2 regions of the Mesorhizobium sp. L48C026A00 genome follow, and region 2 is predicted to be linked to the other one. Evidence: riboswitches for the same ligand, from Rfam matches in the RefSeq annotation. Region 2 holds a riboswitch; the other holds the start of a gene.
What was found. Region 2 has a riboswitch for S-adenosylmethionine ahead of metX (homoserine O-acetyltransferase MetX). Riboswitches for the same ligand answer to the same signal wherever they lie in the genome.
Positions count from the first base shown of each region.

Region 1: it holds a riboswitch for S-adenosylmethionine, as region 2 does, so the genes downstream of both, X738_RS71590 (O-succinylhomoserine sulfhydrylase) here and metX (homoserine O-acetyltransferase MetX) in region 2, are expected to answer to the same signal.

Region 1 covers NZ_AYWU01000023.1:140,831-146,305, forward strand. Annotated here, with positions in the region: gene X738_RS71585 (ceramide glucosyltransferase) at 1-702, shown strand, start outside; gene X738_RS71590 (O-succinylhomoserine sulfhydrylase) at 750-1,940, opposite strand; SAM riboswitch at 2,014-2,091, opposite strand; gene X738_RS71595 (2'-deoxycytidine 5'-triphosphate deaminase) at 2,217-3,311, shown strand; gene X738_RS71600 (ABC transporter substrate-binding protein) at 3,405-4,178, shown strand; gene araD1 (AraD1 family protein) at 4,356-5,348, opposite strand.
Region 2 covers NZ_AYWU01000002.1:184,484-192,131, forward strand. Annotated here, with positions in the region: partial or broken gene metX (homoserine O-acetyltransferase MetX) at 1-1,091, opposite strand, end outside; SAM riboswitch at 1,212-1,289, opposite strand; gene hisC (histidinol-phosphate transaminase) at 1,462-2,571, shown strand; gene X738_RS48015 (prephenate/arogenate dehydrogenase family protein) at 2,578-3,513, shown strand; gene X738_RS48020 (sugar kinase) at 3,605-4,528, opposite strand; gene X738_RS48025 (DUF2125 domain-containing protein) at 4,582-5,580, opposite strand; gene X738_RS48030 (gamma-glutamylcyclotransferase) at 5,698-6,276, shown strand; gene X738_RS48035 (aldo/keto reductase) at 6,392-7,339, shown strand; gene X738_RS48040 (LysE family translocator) at 7,487-7,648, shown strand, end outside.

The sequences.
Region 1 (5,475 bases), on a different contig from region 2:
GCATGGCGGCAGGACACCGGCCTCGTCTGCTCGACGCCGATCGGCTCGCGGCCGGACGGGTTCTGGGCGGAGGTCGAATGCGCTTTCCTCAACACGCTGCAGGCGCGCTGGCAATATACCGGCGAGGCGCTCGGCCTCGGTTTCGCCCAGGGCAAGAGCATGCTGTGGAACAAGCCATTGCTCGACGCCAATGGCGGCATCCGTGCGCTTGCCGCCGAGATTGCAGAGGATGCCGCCGCGACCAAGCTGGTCAACGGGCTCGGACTGCGCGTCAACCTCGTTGCCGCGCCCTTCGAACAGCCGCTCGGCTTGCGCACATTTGGCGAAATCTGGTCGCGCCAGGCCCGCTGGGCACGCCTGCGTCGCGTCACCTTCCCACTGTTTTTCGCGCCCGAGATCCTGATCGGAGCGGCGCCGCCGCTGGTGCTTGCGCTGGTTGCGGCAGCAGGCGCCGGTTTCAGCCTGCCGGCTACCGCCATCGCGGTGCTGATAGTCGCCTATCTGCCGGAATGCGCTCTCGCCTCGGCCAAGGGCTGGCACCTGTCGCTGCGCATGATCCCGGCGATGGTTGCGCGGGACGTGATGCTTCCCGCCATCTGGGTGCGCGGCTGGCTCAGCGGTGCCGTCGACTGGCGCGGCAACACGATGACCATCCAAACCAGCGCCGTTGCGGAATTGGAAGAGACGCCGTCGGGCGCCTGACCGCGCCTGCTTTGACAGATCAGAGCGCAGCAGTTCGGCGCGTATCCCTACCTGGCGGCTTTCAAGGCCTGCTCGATGTCTTCGAGCAGGTCGTCAGTGTCCTCCAGTCCGACGGACAGCCTGAGCGTGCCTGGCCCGATGCCAAGTTCGGCCCGCGCCTCGTCGCTCAGATTCTTGTGTGTCGTCGTCGCCGGATGGGTGATCAGGCTCTTGGCGTCACCGAGATTGTTGGAGATCAGCACGACATCGAGCGCGTTCTGGAAGGCGAAGGCCGCCTGCTTGCCTCCCTTGACGTCGAGGCAGATCAGCGTCGAGCCGCCCGACATCTGCTTCTTGACGATCGCCGCCTGCGGGTGATCGGCGCGGCCGGGATAGATGACGCGGACAATTTCCGATCGCTCGGCGAGGAAGTCCGCGATCCGGCCGGCACTTTCCGTCTGCTGGCGCACGCGCAGCGGCAGCGTCTCCAGGCCCTTCAGCAGCGTCCAGGCATTGAAGGGCGAGAGGCTGGGACCGGTGTGGCGGAAGTAGTCGTGCAAATTCTCGTCGATCCACTTCTTGTCCGACAGGATGATGCCGCCGAGGCAGCGCCCCTGGCCGTCGATGTGCTTGGTCGCCGAATAGACGACGATATGGGCGCCGAGTTGCAACGGCTTCTGCTGCAAGGGCGTGGCAAAGACGTTGTCGACGATCAGCCGCGCGCCGATCGAATCGGCAAGCGAGGCTACGGCTGCGATGTCGACGACCTCCAGCGTTGGATTGGTCGGGCTTTCAAGGAAGAACAACTTGGTGTTGGGCCTGACCGCCTTTTCCCAATTGGCGATGTCGGTGCCGTCGACCAGCGTCGCCTCGATGCCGTATTTCGGCGCCAGCGTCTCGACCACCCAGCGGCAGGAGCCGAACAGCGCGCGCGCCGCCACGATGTGGTCGCCGGCCCGGGCACTGCACAGCAACGCCGCCGCCACCGCCGCCATGCCGGATGCGGTGGCGCGGGCATCTTCGGCACCTTCCAGCGCACACATGCGCTTCTCGAACATGTCGACCGTCGGATTGGCATAGCGCGAATAGATGAAGCCCGGTTCCTCGCCCTTGAAGCGGGCTTCCGCCGCCTGCGCCGTGTCGTAGACATAGCCTTGCGTGAGATACATCGCCTCGGAGGTTTCGCCGAAGCCGGAACGCAGCGTTCCTGCATGCACGAGGGCGGTCTGAGGCTTCCAGTTGCGCGTGTTGCTCGTCATCACCTTGTTCCAAACACAAAAAATGGTCCAAACACAAAAAAACCGGCCGCGAAAGTCGCAACCGGTCGTACGGCCTTTCGGCCCGACGGTCCTTTAGCGACTTGTTTAACGTGGCTGCAAGCCGACCGGCCAAATCACCACGGGATAACGATCCTTTAGACCTGCACCGCGCTTGCGTCAATTGCCGGCATGATTAAGAGGTTTGTACCAGCGGGTTCCACGGCAAGAACCTGCGACAAGACGAGACCACGCCCGGCCTTCGAGCGGAGCCAGACTTTGCGGCAGACAGGCATTCTTCCGGATCAGGATATTTCCGCGCTGTACCAGTCGGGCGCGCTGAAGTCGCCGCGCGCGCTCGACGCCGACCAGGTCCAGCCGGCCAGCCTGGACCTCAGGCTTGGCGACAAAGCCTGGCGGGTGCGCGCCTCCTTCCTGCCCGGCCCCAACCACAGGGTTGCTGAAAAACTCGACCGCCTGAAGCTGCACGAAATCAATCTCACCGATGGTGCGGTGCTGGAGACGGGCTGCGTCTATATCGTGCCGCTGCTCGAGAGCCTGGCGCTTCCGGCAAACATTTCCGCCTCGGCCAACCCAAAAAGCTCGACCGGGCGGCTCGACATCTTCACCCGCGTGATGACCGATCGCGGCCACGAGTTCGACAAGATCGCTGCCGGCTACAACGGCCCGCTCTATCTCGAAGTCAGCCCGCGCACCTTTCCGATCGTCGTCCGCGCCGGCTCGCGGCTGTCGCAGATCCGGTTCCGCACCGGCAACGCGCTTTTGTCGGAAAGCGAGCTGCACGAATTGCACCGTGCCGAGACGCTCGTCGCCACCGAGCCGCCGAACATTTCCGGCGGCGGCATCGCACTGTCGATCGACCTCGATGGCGACAAGGACGGGCTGGTCGGCTACCGCGGCAAGCACCACACCGGCCTGGTCGATGTCGACAAGCGCGCCGCGCAGGATGTCGTCGATTTCTGGGACCCGCTCTACAAGAGCGGCGCCGGCGAACTGGTGCTCGATCCGGACGAATTTTATATCCTCGTCAGCCAGGAAGCGGTGCATGTGCCGCCGCTCTATGCCGCCGAGATGACGCCCTTCGATCCGCTGGTCGGCGAATTCCGCGTCCACTATGCCGGTTTCTTCGATCCGGGTTTCGGCCATTCGGCCTCGGGCGGCACCGGCAGCCGGGCCGTGCTCGAAGTGCGCAGCCACGAAGTGCCGTTCATCCTCGACCACGGCCAGATCGTCGGACGGCTGGTCTACGAGCACATGCTGAAGCGGCCGCAGGCGCTCTACGGCACAGATCTCGGCTCGAACTATCAGGCGCAGGGCCTGAAACTGTCCAAGCATTTTCGCGCCGCGCGCTGATCGCCCACTATGATCAGACCATGCTTGCCTGACCTTACGGGTCGTGCTTGGCTGTCTTAGCCGTCAATACGGTTGGAACAAGGGGAACAAAAAATGCAAATTTCAAGATGGATCGCATCGGCGGCAACAGCCGTCATGCTGGCGATGTCAGTCGGGTCCCTGTCGGCGCAAGCACAGGAAAAGTTGAAGATCGCCACTGAAGGCGCCTATCCGCCGTTCAACACCATCACCGCGGATGGCAAGCTCGTCGGCTTCGACATCGACATCACCAATGCGCTTTGCGCTCAGATGAAGGTCGAATGCGAACTTGTCACGCAGGACTGGGACGGCATGATCCCGGCGCTCCAGGCCAAAAAGTTCGACGCCATCATCGCGTCCATGAGCATTACCGAGGAGCGCAAGAAGCAGGTCTCCTTCACCAACAAATATTATACGACGCCGCTTTCGCTGGTGGCCTTGAAGGACAGCGATATTGCCTCGACCGAACCGGCGGCACTCGCCGGCAAGACAGTCGGCGCCCAGGCTTCGACCACCCAGGCCGACTATGCCCAGGATGTCTATGGCAAGGCCGGCGCCGAGGCGAAGCTCTATCCAACCCAGGAGGAGGCGGTCGCCGACCTGATGAACGGCCGTCTCGATGCCGTCCTTTCAGACAAATTCGTGCTGATGGACTGGATGAAGAAGTCGAGCGACGACTGCTGCAAGATGGTCGGCGACGTGAAGGGCACGGAGACCGAAGCCGGTATCGCCGTGCGCCAGGAAGACAATGCGCTGCGCGAAAAGCTCAACGCCGCAATCGACGCGATCGTCGCAGACGGCACCTACAAGAAGATCCAGGCCAAATATTTCGACTTCGACATTTATTGAGAGGTCGAAGCTGCCAATCTCCCCCCTTGAGGGGGAGATGGCCGGCAGGCCAGAGGGGGTCGGTCCGGCCGGGCCCGGCTCTCTTTATCGCAGATGCAGGGGGCTGGCGCTCCACGCGAGACGACCCCCTCTGTCGCCCTCGGCGACATCTCCCCCTCAAGGGGGGAGATCACGCCGTCAAAGCGCCTTGACCGCCACCTTCACCGGCTGCTCGATTTCAAGCGGGTTGCGCAGCGGCAGGCCGAAATCCTTGGCCTCGATCTCGAAGACGTCGCCGGCCTCGGTCCTGACGCCGTCGGCGAAGGACAGTGTCGCCGTGCCGAACATGTGCACATGCACGTCGCCCGGCTGGCGGAAGGCCGAATATTTGAAGTGGTGATGTTCGAGATTGGCGATGGTGTGCGACATGTTCGCCTCGCCCGACAGGAACGGTTTTTCCCACAGCAACTGGCCGTCGCGGAGGATGCGCGAGGAACCCCTGACGTCGGACGGCAGCTCGCCGATCAGGATCTCCGGTCCGAACGAAGCGTTGCGCAGCTTGGAATGCGCGAGGAAAAGATAGTTCACGCGCTCGGTGACGTGATCGGAAAACTCGTTTGACAGCGTGAAGCCCACGCGGAACGGGACGCCGTCGTCGCCGATGACATAGATGCCGGCGACTTCCGGCTCCTCGCCGGCATCCTCGGCGAAGGCGGGCGACAGAAGTGCCGCACCGGGCGCCACTGCCATGGTGCCGTTGCCCTTGTAGAACCATTCCGGCTGCACGCCGGTCTGGCCCTTGGCCGGCTTGCCGCCCTCCAGCCCCATGCGGAACATCTTCATGGAATCGGTGAGCTGCTCCTCGCCGTCGCTGCTGAGCTTCTTGTGCATGGAATCGCGGGTCGCGGCGGAGCCGAGATGTGTCAGCCCGGTGCCGGTGAGGTGGAGATGCGCCGGGTCGGGATGGTTGATCGGCGACAACAGCCGCCCCTTCTTGTAGGCGGCATCGAGGTCGACCGCTTCACCAAAACCCTTGCGCTCGATGAGGGCGACAAGCCCGGTGCCGGTGCGCGCGGCCTCCATCGCCAGCGAATAGACGCTGCGGGCGCCGTTGATGATTCTGGTCTTGCCCCCGTTGCGGGCGACGACGCGGATGGTCTCCGCCTCGTCGAGGATCTGGGAAATCAGCATGACGTACCCTCTCTCAATTGCCTTGGCCGGCCTGCCGGTCTGGCAAGCTTTTCCTGGCGCAGCTCGGACGGTGTCCGCGCCACGGGTGAAATTCTTCGTCCGGATTGCGCTCGCGGGCCCGGTCCCC
Region 2 (7,648 bases):
AGGAAGGCGTCGTGGCCGCGATCGGTCTCGATCTCGACGAAGGACACCGAGGCGCCGGCCGCGTTCAGCGCGTGAACGACCGAGCGGCTCTCCTCGGTCGGGAACAGCCAGTCGCTGGTGAAGGAGACCAGGCAGAAACGGGTCCTGGTGCCGGCAAAGGCGTCGGCCAGCCGGCCGCCATGATCGGCGGCGAGGTCGAAATAGTCCATCGCCCGGGTCATGTAGAGATAGGAGTTGGCGTCGAAGCGGTCTACGAAGGTCATGCCCTGATGGCGCAGATAGCTCTCAATCTGGAAGTCGGCGTCGAAACCGAAGGTGAGCGCTTCACGGTCCTGCAGGTTGCGGCCAAACTTCCGGTGCAGGGCCGCCTCCGACAGATAGGTGATGTGAGCGGCCATCCGCGCCACGGCCAGCCCCTTTTCTGGACGCTTGCCCTGCTCGAAATATTTGCCGCCATGCCAGTCGGGATCGGCCATCACCGCCTGCCGGCCGACCTCATGGAAGGCGATGTTCTGCGAGGAATGACGCGCGCCGGTGGCGATCGGCAGCGCCGAGAAAACGCGCTCCGGATAGCTCGACGCCCATTGCAGCACCTGCATGCCGCCCATCGAGCCGCCGAGCACCGAGAACAGCTTTTCGATGCCGAAATGGTCGACCAGCATCAACTGCGCCCGCACCATGTCGCGGATGGTGATGATCGGCAGGTCGAGCCCGTACGGCTTGCCGGTGGCGGGATTGGTCGAGGCGGGGCCGGTCGAGCCGAGGCAGCCGCCGATGACGTTCGAGCAGATGACGAAGAAGCGGCTGGTGTCGATGATCTTGCCGGGGCCGATCAGCACTTCCCACCAGCCCGGCTTGCCGGTCACTGGATTGGTGCTGGCGACATGCTGGTCGCCGGTCAGTGCATGGCAGACGAGGATGGCGTTGGAGCGGGCGTCGTTGAGCGTGCCGTAAGTCTTGTAGGCGATCTGGAACGGCGACAGCAGCGTGCCGGCATCGAGCTTGAGCGGCTTGTCGGCGCCGAACCGCAACACCGGGCTCGACGGCTCGTCGGCCTCGTTGTTGGTTCTTTTCGTGCGCAGCGCGACCATCGCATCCTCTTACATTAACCCATCGTGTTTTCCGAAAGTCGATTAAGATTTTCGGGTCGATGCGACTGTCCGGCCGGCTGCGGACAACAAAAAAACCGGCATTGCCTTCGCAAAGCCGGTTACAAGATGCAAACGGCCCTTTAGCGAGTTGTTTAACGTGGCTGCAAGCCGACCGGCCAAATCACCACGGGATTTCGCCTTCTTCTAGGACCGGCGCGCCTCGCCGTCAACGGCCAGCCACGCACCGATCATTGCCGCCTCTCGACATTCCAGGCCACGGCTTGTATTTCCGCGGCGGCTTCCAGTGTGGCGGATCCGAAATTCGCATCGCGTTGGAGCAGCGGAAGCGTTCTCGACGGATTTTTGCAATATGAACCAAGTATCGGATCAGGCACGTCCAACGCCCCGCGCGGGGATCATGGACATCGAAGCCTATGTGCCGGGCAAAAGCACGGCGCCGGCCGGCGTTGCCAAGGTCCACAAATTGTCGTCGAACGAGAACCCGCTCGGCCCCTCGCCGAAAGCAATAGAAGCCGCGCGCGACGTCGCGGCCAAGCTCGACATATATCCCGACGGCACCGCCAGGCGCCTGCGGGAGGCGATCGCCGAGGTGCATGGCCTCAACCCGGCGAACATAGTTTGTTCCAATGGTTCCGACGAGATTCTGGGCCTGCTTGCGCAGACCTATCTCGCGCCGGGCGACGAGGCTGTGATCACCGAACACGGATTCATGGTCTACAAGATCTACATCCAGTCGGCAGGTGCTGTCCCGGTCTCGGTCAAGGAAACCAAGGAGCGCGCCGACGTCGATGCGATCCTCGCTGCGGTGACGCCGCGTACGCGGATCATTTTCCTCGCCAATCCCAACAACCCAACCGGCACCTATTTGCCGTTCCAGGAGGTGCGCCGCCTGCATGCTGGCCTGCCTCGAAACGTGCTTCTGGTGCTGGATGCAGCCTATGCCGAATATGTCCGCCGCAACGATTATGAAGCCGGCGTCGAACTGGTGGCTGGTGCGGAAAACGTGGTTATGACCCGCACCTTCTCCAAGCTCGGCCTTGGCGGTGCGCGGATCGGCTGGATGTACGCGCCGATGCATGTCATCGATGCGATCAACCGGGTGCGGGGTCCCTTCAACGTCAACGCGACGGCAATCGAGGCCGGCATTGCCGCGATCCGCGACCGCGCCCATGTCGAGCGAAGCGTGGCGCATAACGAGACCTGGCTGACCTGGGTCAGCGAGGAATTGACCAGGCTCGGACTGCGGGTGACGCCGAGCGTCGGCAATTTCGTCCTCATCCACTTTCCCGAGGACAAAAAACATTCTGCGGCAGCCGCGGACGATTACCTCTGTGCGCGCGGCTACATATTGCGGCGCGTTTCCGGTTACGGCTTCCCAAATGCGCTGCGCATGAGCATCGGCACCGAAGAGGCCAATCGCGGCGTTGTCGCCGCCCTCGCGACATTTCTGAAAAGCTAGAACACCATGACATCACCGATGTTCGAAAAGATCGCGCTGGTCGGCATCGGCCTGATCGGCTCGTCGCTGGCCCGCGTCATCCATCGGGAAGGCCTTGCCGGTCACGTCGCCATCTCGACGCGCAGCGAAACGACGCTGGCGCGGGCGAAGCAACTCGGCCTCGGCTCCTCCTACACGACTGATGCGAAAGAGGCGGTCGGCGATGCCGACCTGGTCATCGTTTCGGTGCCGGTCGGTTCTTCAGGCGAGGTCGCCGAGGAAATCGCACCGGCGCTGAAGCAGGGCGCGATCCTCACCGATGTCGGCTCGACCAAGGCGTCGGTCATCGCGCAGATGCAGCCGCATGTGCCTGCCGGCGTGCATTTCATTCCCGGCCATCCACTGGCCGGCACTGAAAAATCGGGCCCGGACGCCGGCTTTGCCGAATTGTTCGAAAACCGCTGGTGCATCTTCACGCCGCTACCCGGCACCGATCCCGAGGCGCTGGAAAGGCTCTCGGAATTCTGGCGCCGCTGCGGCTCCAACATCGACACGATGGATCCCCAGCATCACGACATGACATTGGCCATCGTCTCGCACCTGCCGCACATCATCGCCTATAACATCGTCGGCACCGCCGACGATCTGGAGTCGGTGACCAAGTCCGAGGTCATAAAATATTCGGCCTCCGGCTTTCGCGACTTCACGCGCCTTGCCGCGTCCGACCCGACGATGTGGCGGGACGTCTGCCTGCACAACAAGGATGCCATCCTCGAAATGCTGGCGCGGTTCTCGGAGGATCTGGCCTCGCTGCAGCGGGCGATCCGCTGGGGCGACGGCGAAAAGCTGTTCGACCTGTTCACCCGCACCCGCGCCGTGCGCCGCTCGATCATCGAGGCCGGCCAGGACATCGACGTGCCGGACTTTGGCCGGCAGGCAGTCGAGCATCCGGCCAAGGGATAGAGCATCGGACCCGAACCGGTTTTAGGTGAAATCCGATGCTCAAGCAAAAGATAGAGCGGCGGTACCATCCGATTTGAAGGCCGCCTCGCGCTCAATCCGGCCAGTGAGCCGCCATCATCGCCAGTGTCTCGGCCCTGTCCGGCGCGCCCAGCCTGCCGCCGAAGCGCAGGCATTTGAGCGCGGCGGCGGCGCTGGCAAAGCGCAATGTCCGTTCGATCGGCATGGCCTCGGCCAGCCCGACGGCAAAGGCGCCATGAAACACGTCGCCGGCGGCAAGCGTATCCACTGCCTTGATCCTTGGCGCGGCGACGTGGTGCACCGACGCCACCGAACGGTCGAACCACCAGCTTCCCGCTGCGCCGCCGGTCACCGCTACGAATGCATCGGTGCGTCTGGCCAGCGCTTCACAGGCCTCCTGCGGGCCTCGCTCCTCGCCGCAGAGGATGAACGCCGCCGGCTCCGACGCGACGATGTGCGAGGCGAGCGGAAACAGCCGTTCCAGCACGGCCCGTGGCGCGGTGTCGGCATCGAGTATGGCTGGACGGCCGTTTGCGCGCGCCGCCGTCAGGGCCAGAGCTGCCGCGCCCGGCCAGCGCACGTCGACCAGGACGGCGTCGAATGCGGTGAGATCCTGAATGGGGAGCGCTTCGGGGTCGGCCTGCGCGAGCTTGTCATAGAATGGAACAATAATGCGCTCGCCATTGGTGTCGACCAGGATGGCCGACAGTGCCGACCGCGCGCCGGCGACGCGCCGGACAAAGCTGCAATCGACGCCTTCGGCCTCAATGCCTGCGACCAGCTGATCGCCGACGAGGTCGTCTCCCGCGCTCGCCCACAGCGATACCTCCGCGCCGAGGCGGCGTGCGGCGCAGGCCGCGCTCGAAGCCATGCCCGAGGCGATCTGGACGCCGTCGGACGCGATGAACTTGCCCTGACGCGCCGGAAGCGTGTCGACGCGAAGGATCGTATCGAGCGTCAGCGCGCCAACACTCAGGAGCTTCACCGGGCGGTTCATCTATCTTCCTGTTTGGCCATGGTCTTTCCGAACTGGAGGTTCGCAATCATCGCCTAATCAACCGGCTTGATGCTGCCCAGAGGGATAAAACCGAGCGAGGCCTTGCCCTTGACGATCTTGAGCGGCATCGACGGTTCGTTGCCAAGCAGCGCCAGCCCGGCAAAGCCGGTTTTGATCTGGCTCTTCTGCTCGGGAATGGCTTTGCCGAGGATTTCCGCCACCGCCTTCGGATCGCTGAACCTGATCATCAAATCGGCGTCGATCAGCCCGTCGGCATCGACCGAGACCGGCCCGGAAACGGTGACGCGCGCGCTTCCCGACGACAGATCGAGCTTGCCGATATCCACCGCCTGACCGCGCAGGCTCTCTGTTTGTGTCTTGATCAGCGCCACGCCGTTCCTCAGCGTCACGTCGCCGCTGCCGTCGAGCGGCGGCAGCACGCGGCCATCGATCGCGCCCGGATCGATTTCGAGATCGGTAAAACCCCCGGCATAGTCGATGTCCTGGCCGTTCGGACGCAATTCTCCGACCGCTGTCCCAGCGCTGAACAGCTCGACCGGGTCTGTGCCATCGGCGGGATCGGTCTGGGCTGACAGAGCCTCTGCCTCCAGTGAAACGCGCTGGGGCAGGGGCCAGGACAGTTTGACGTTCGCTCGCAGATTATCCCAGTCGATCCACAGCGGCGCCATCCCCGGCACGGAGGTCCTGAGCGGCCCCTGCAGGTCGGCGCCAGGGGACAGGATCTGGGTGATGTGCGTGACTGCTTTGAGGCTGCCGAGCGAGGCGGCGACGTTCCTGCTGTCGTCCTGATAAGCCAGGCTGTCGCAGGTAACGGCGAAGCTTAAGGGGTACCCGCTGACCGTGAGATTGACGCAGTCCGCCTCGATGCCATTGCCGTTGAACTCGGCCACCGCTTTGCCGGCTTCGCTCTTGACCTTGTCTGCCAGGTAGAACCAGCCGGCGCTGTAGAGGCCAAACAGCACGACGATGAAAACGCCGAGCCAGAACAGCCGGCGGAGAAAATTCGGCGGGCGTTCGTCATTTGACGTCATGCTGCGGCTCTCGTTGGCGCGTGTTGCAGAGGTGTCGTTTCCGGCAAGATCGGGTAGACGGAGACGGATTGAAAAAAACACCGATTCCAGTGCGGTGCTGCAACCAGGCTTGGCGATATGGGCGATTTTTGGGTTTTTGGCTACGGCTCGCTGATCTGGCGGCCGGGATTTGCGCATGTCGAGACGCGGCGGGCCCGCCTCCATGGCTATCGCCGCTCGCTGTGCGTCTACTCCTTCGTGCATCGCGGCACGCGCGAACGGCCCGGCCTGGTGCTCGGCCTCGACCGTGGCGGCTCCTGCATCGGGCTGGCTTTCCGCGTCCCCGGCGATCTGCGCAACGAGGTCATCACCTATCTGCGCGAGCGCGAACTGGTCACCAATGTCTATCTTGAGCGCATGCTTAGCATTCGCCTCGACAAGGGGGGCACGCGTGAGGCCGACAAGGGTTGGGGCGAGAATGGCGGCGAGACGGACGGAGGCGAGACGGTCGAGGCTGTCGCCTATGTCGTCGACCGTACCCACGAGCAATATGCCGGTGCGCTCGATGCGGCCGATGCGGCGAGCGTCGTTCGCGGCGCCGTCGGCCAGTCGGGAAAGAATGAGGACTACGTGTCCAGCACGCTGGAGCACCTCGAGGCGCTGGGGATCCGCGACCATTGGCTGGAAGAGGTGGCGAAACGGATCGCGCCTTTGTGAAGCGCTGGTCGGTGGAAAAGTCGGCCGGCCCTTTGACGTTGGTGCGGCCCGCCATAGGTTAAGCCGGTCACGGGGCTTTTCGCCCGCTTCTTTCCATTCCCCACGGAGATCAGTCTTGCAGAAACGTCGTCTCGGTCAAACCGACCTGTCCATCGCGCCGCTGGTTCTGGGTGGCAACGTCTTCGGCTGGACCGCCGACGAGAAAACCTCTTGCGACCTGCTCGACCGGTTCGTCGGCGCCGGCCTCAACGCCATCGACACCGCCGATGCCTATTCGCGCTGGGTTCCCGGCAACAAGGGCGGCGAATCCGAAACGATCATCGGCAAATGGATGAAAAGCCGCGGCAATCGCGACAAGGTTGTGGTGATCACCAAGGTCGGGTCGGACATGGGGCAGGGCAGGAAAGACCTCTCCGCGGCCTATATCGAAAAGGCCCTCGATGCGTCGCTGAAGCGGCTGCAGACCGATGTCGTCGATCTCTATCTGTCGCACTGGCCGGACCCGGCCACCCCTTACGAGGAAACGCTTGGCGCCTATCAGAAGCTGCTCGACAAGGGCAAGATCCGCCACGTCGGCGCCTCCAATCTCGATGCCGGCCAGATGCGCGCCGCGCTCGACGTGGCAAGCTTGCGGGGCCTGCCGCGCTATTCGGTGCTGCAGCCGGAATACAATCTCTACGATCGCGCCTCTTTCGATGGACCGCTGCGCGATCTGTGCATGGCCGAGGATATCGGCGTCATCACCTATTTCAGCCTCGCCAAGGGGTTTTTGAGTGGCAAGTACCGCAGCGAAGCCGATCTCGGCAAAAGCGCGCGTGGCGACGACGTGAAGAACTATCTCAACGCGCGCGGCATGCGCGTCCTGGCGGCACTCGACGCTGTGTCGGCGCGTCACTCGGCCAAGCCGGCGGAAGTGGCGCTCGCCTGGGTGATCGCGCGGCCCGGCGTAGCTGCGCCGATCGCCAGCGCCACGACGCTGGACCAGGTCGACAGCCTCGTCCGCGCCGCATCATTGGAGCTCAGTCCGGACGATATCGCCGAGCTCGACAGCGCGAGCGCATAGACGCCAGCGCGAAGCGGCGGCTTGATCAAACAGCAGCCAAGAACCCTGCGTGGCCTGCGCCGGAAGGCTCCCTGCACGATCGTTCAAGACGCCCTGGTGTGCCCTGCCATACCCTTGCCGGCATCGCGCCTGGATACTGGTATACAGATGGCCGAACAGGTCTTTTCCCATCCGGAACTATGGCAGCAATTGCTCGCGCTTGTGCTGGCATCGGCGGTTGTGATGGGCAGTCCGGGGCCGGCGACGATAAGCGTCACCGCCGTCGGCGCCGCCTTCGGCCTGCGCGATTCGCTCCGCTATGCCTCGGGC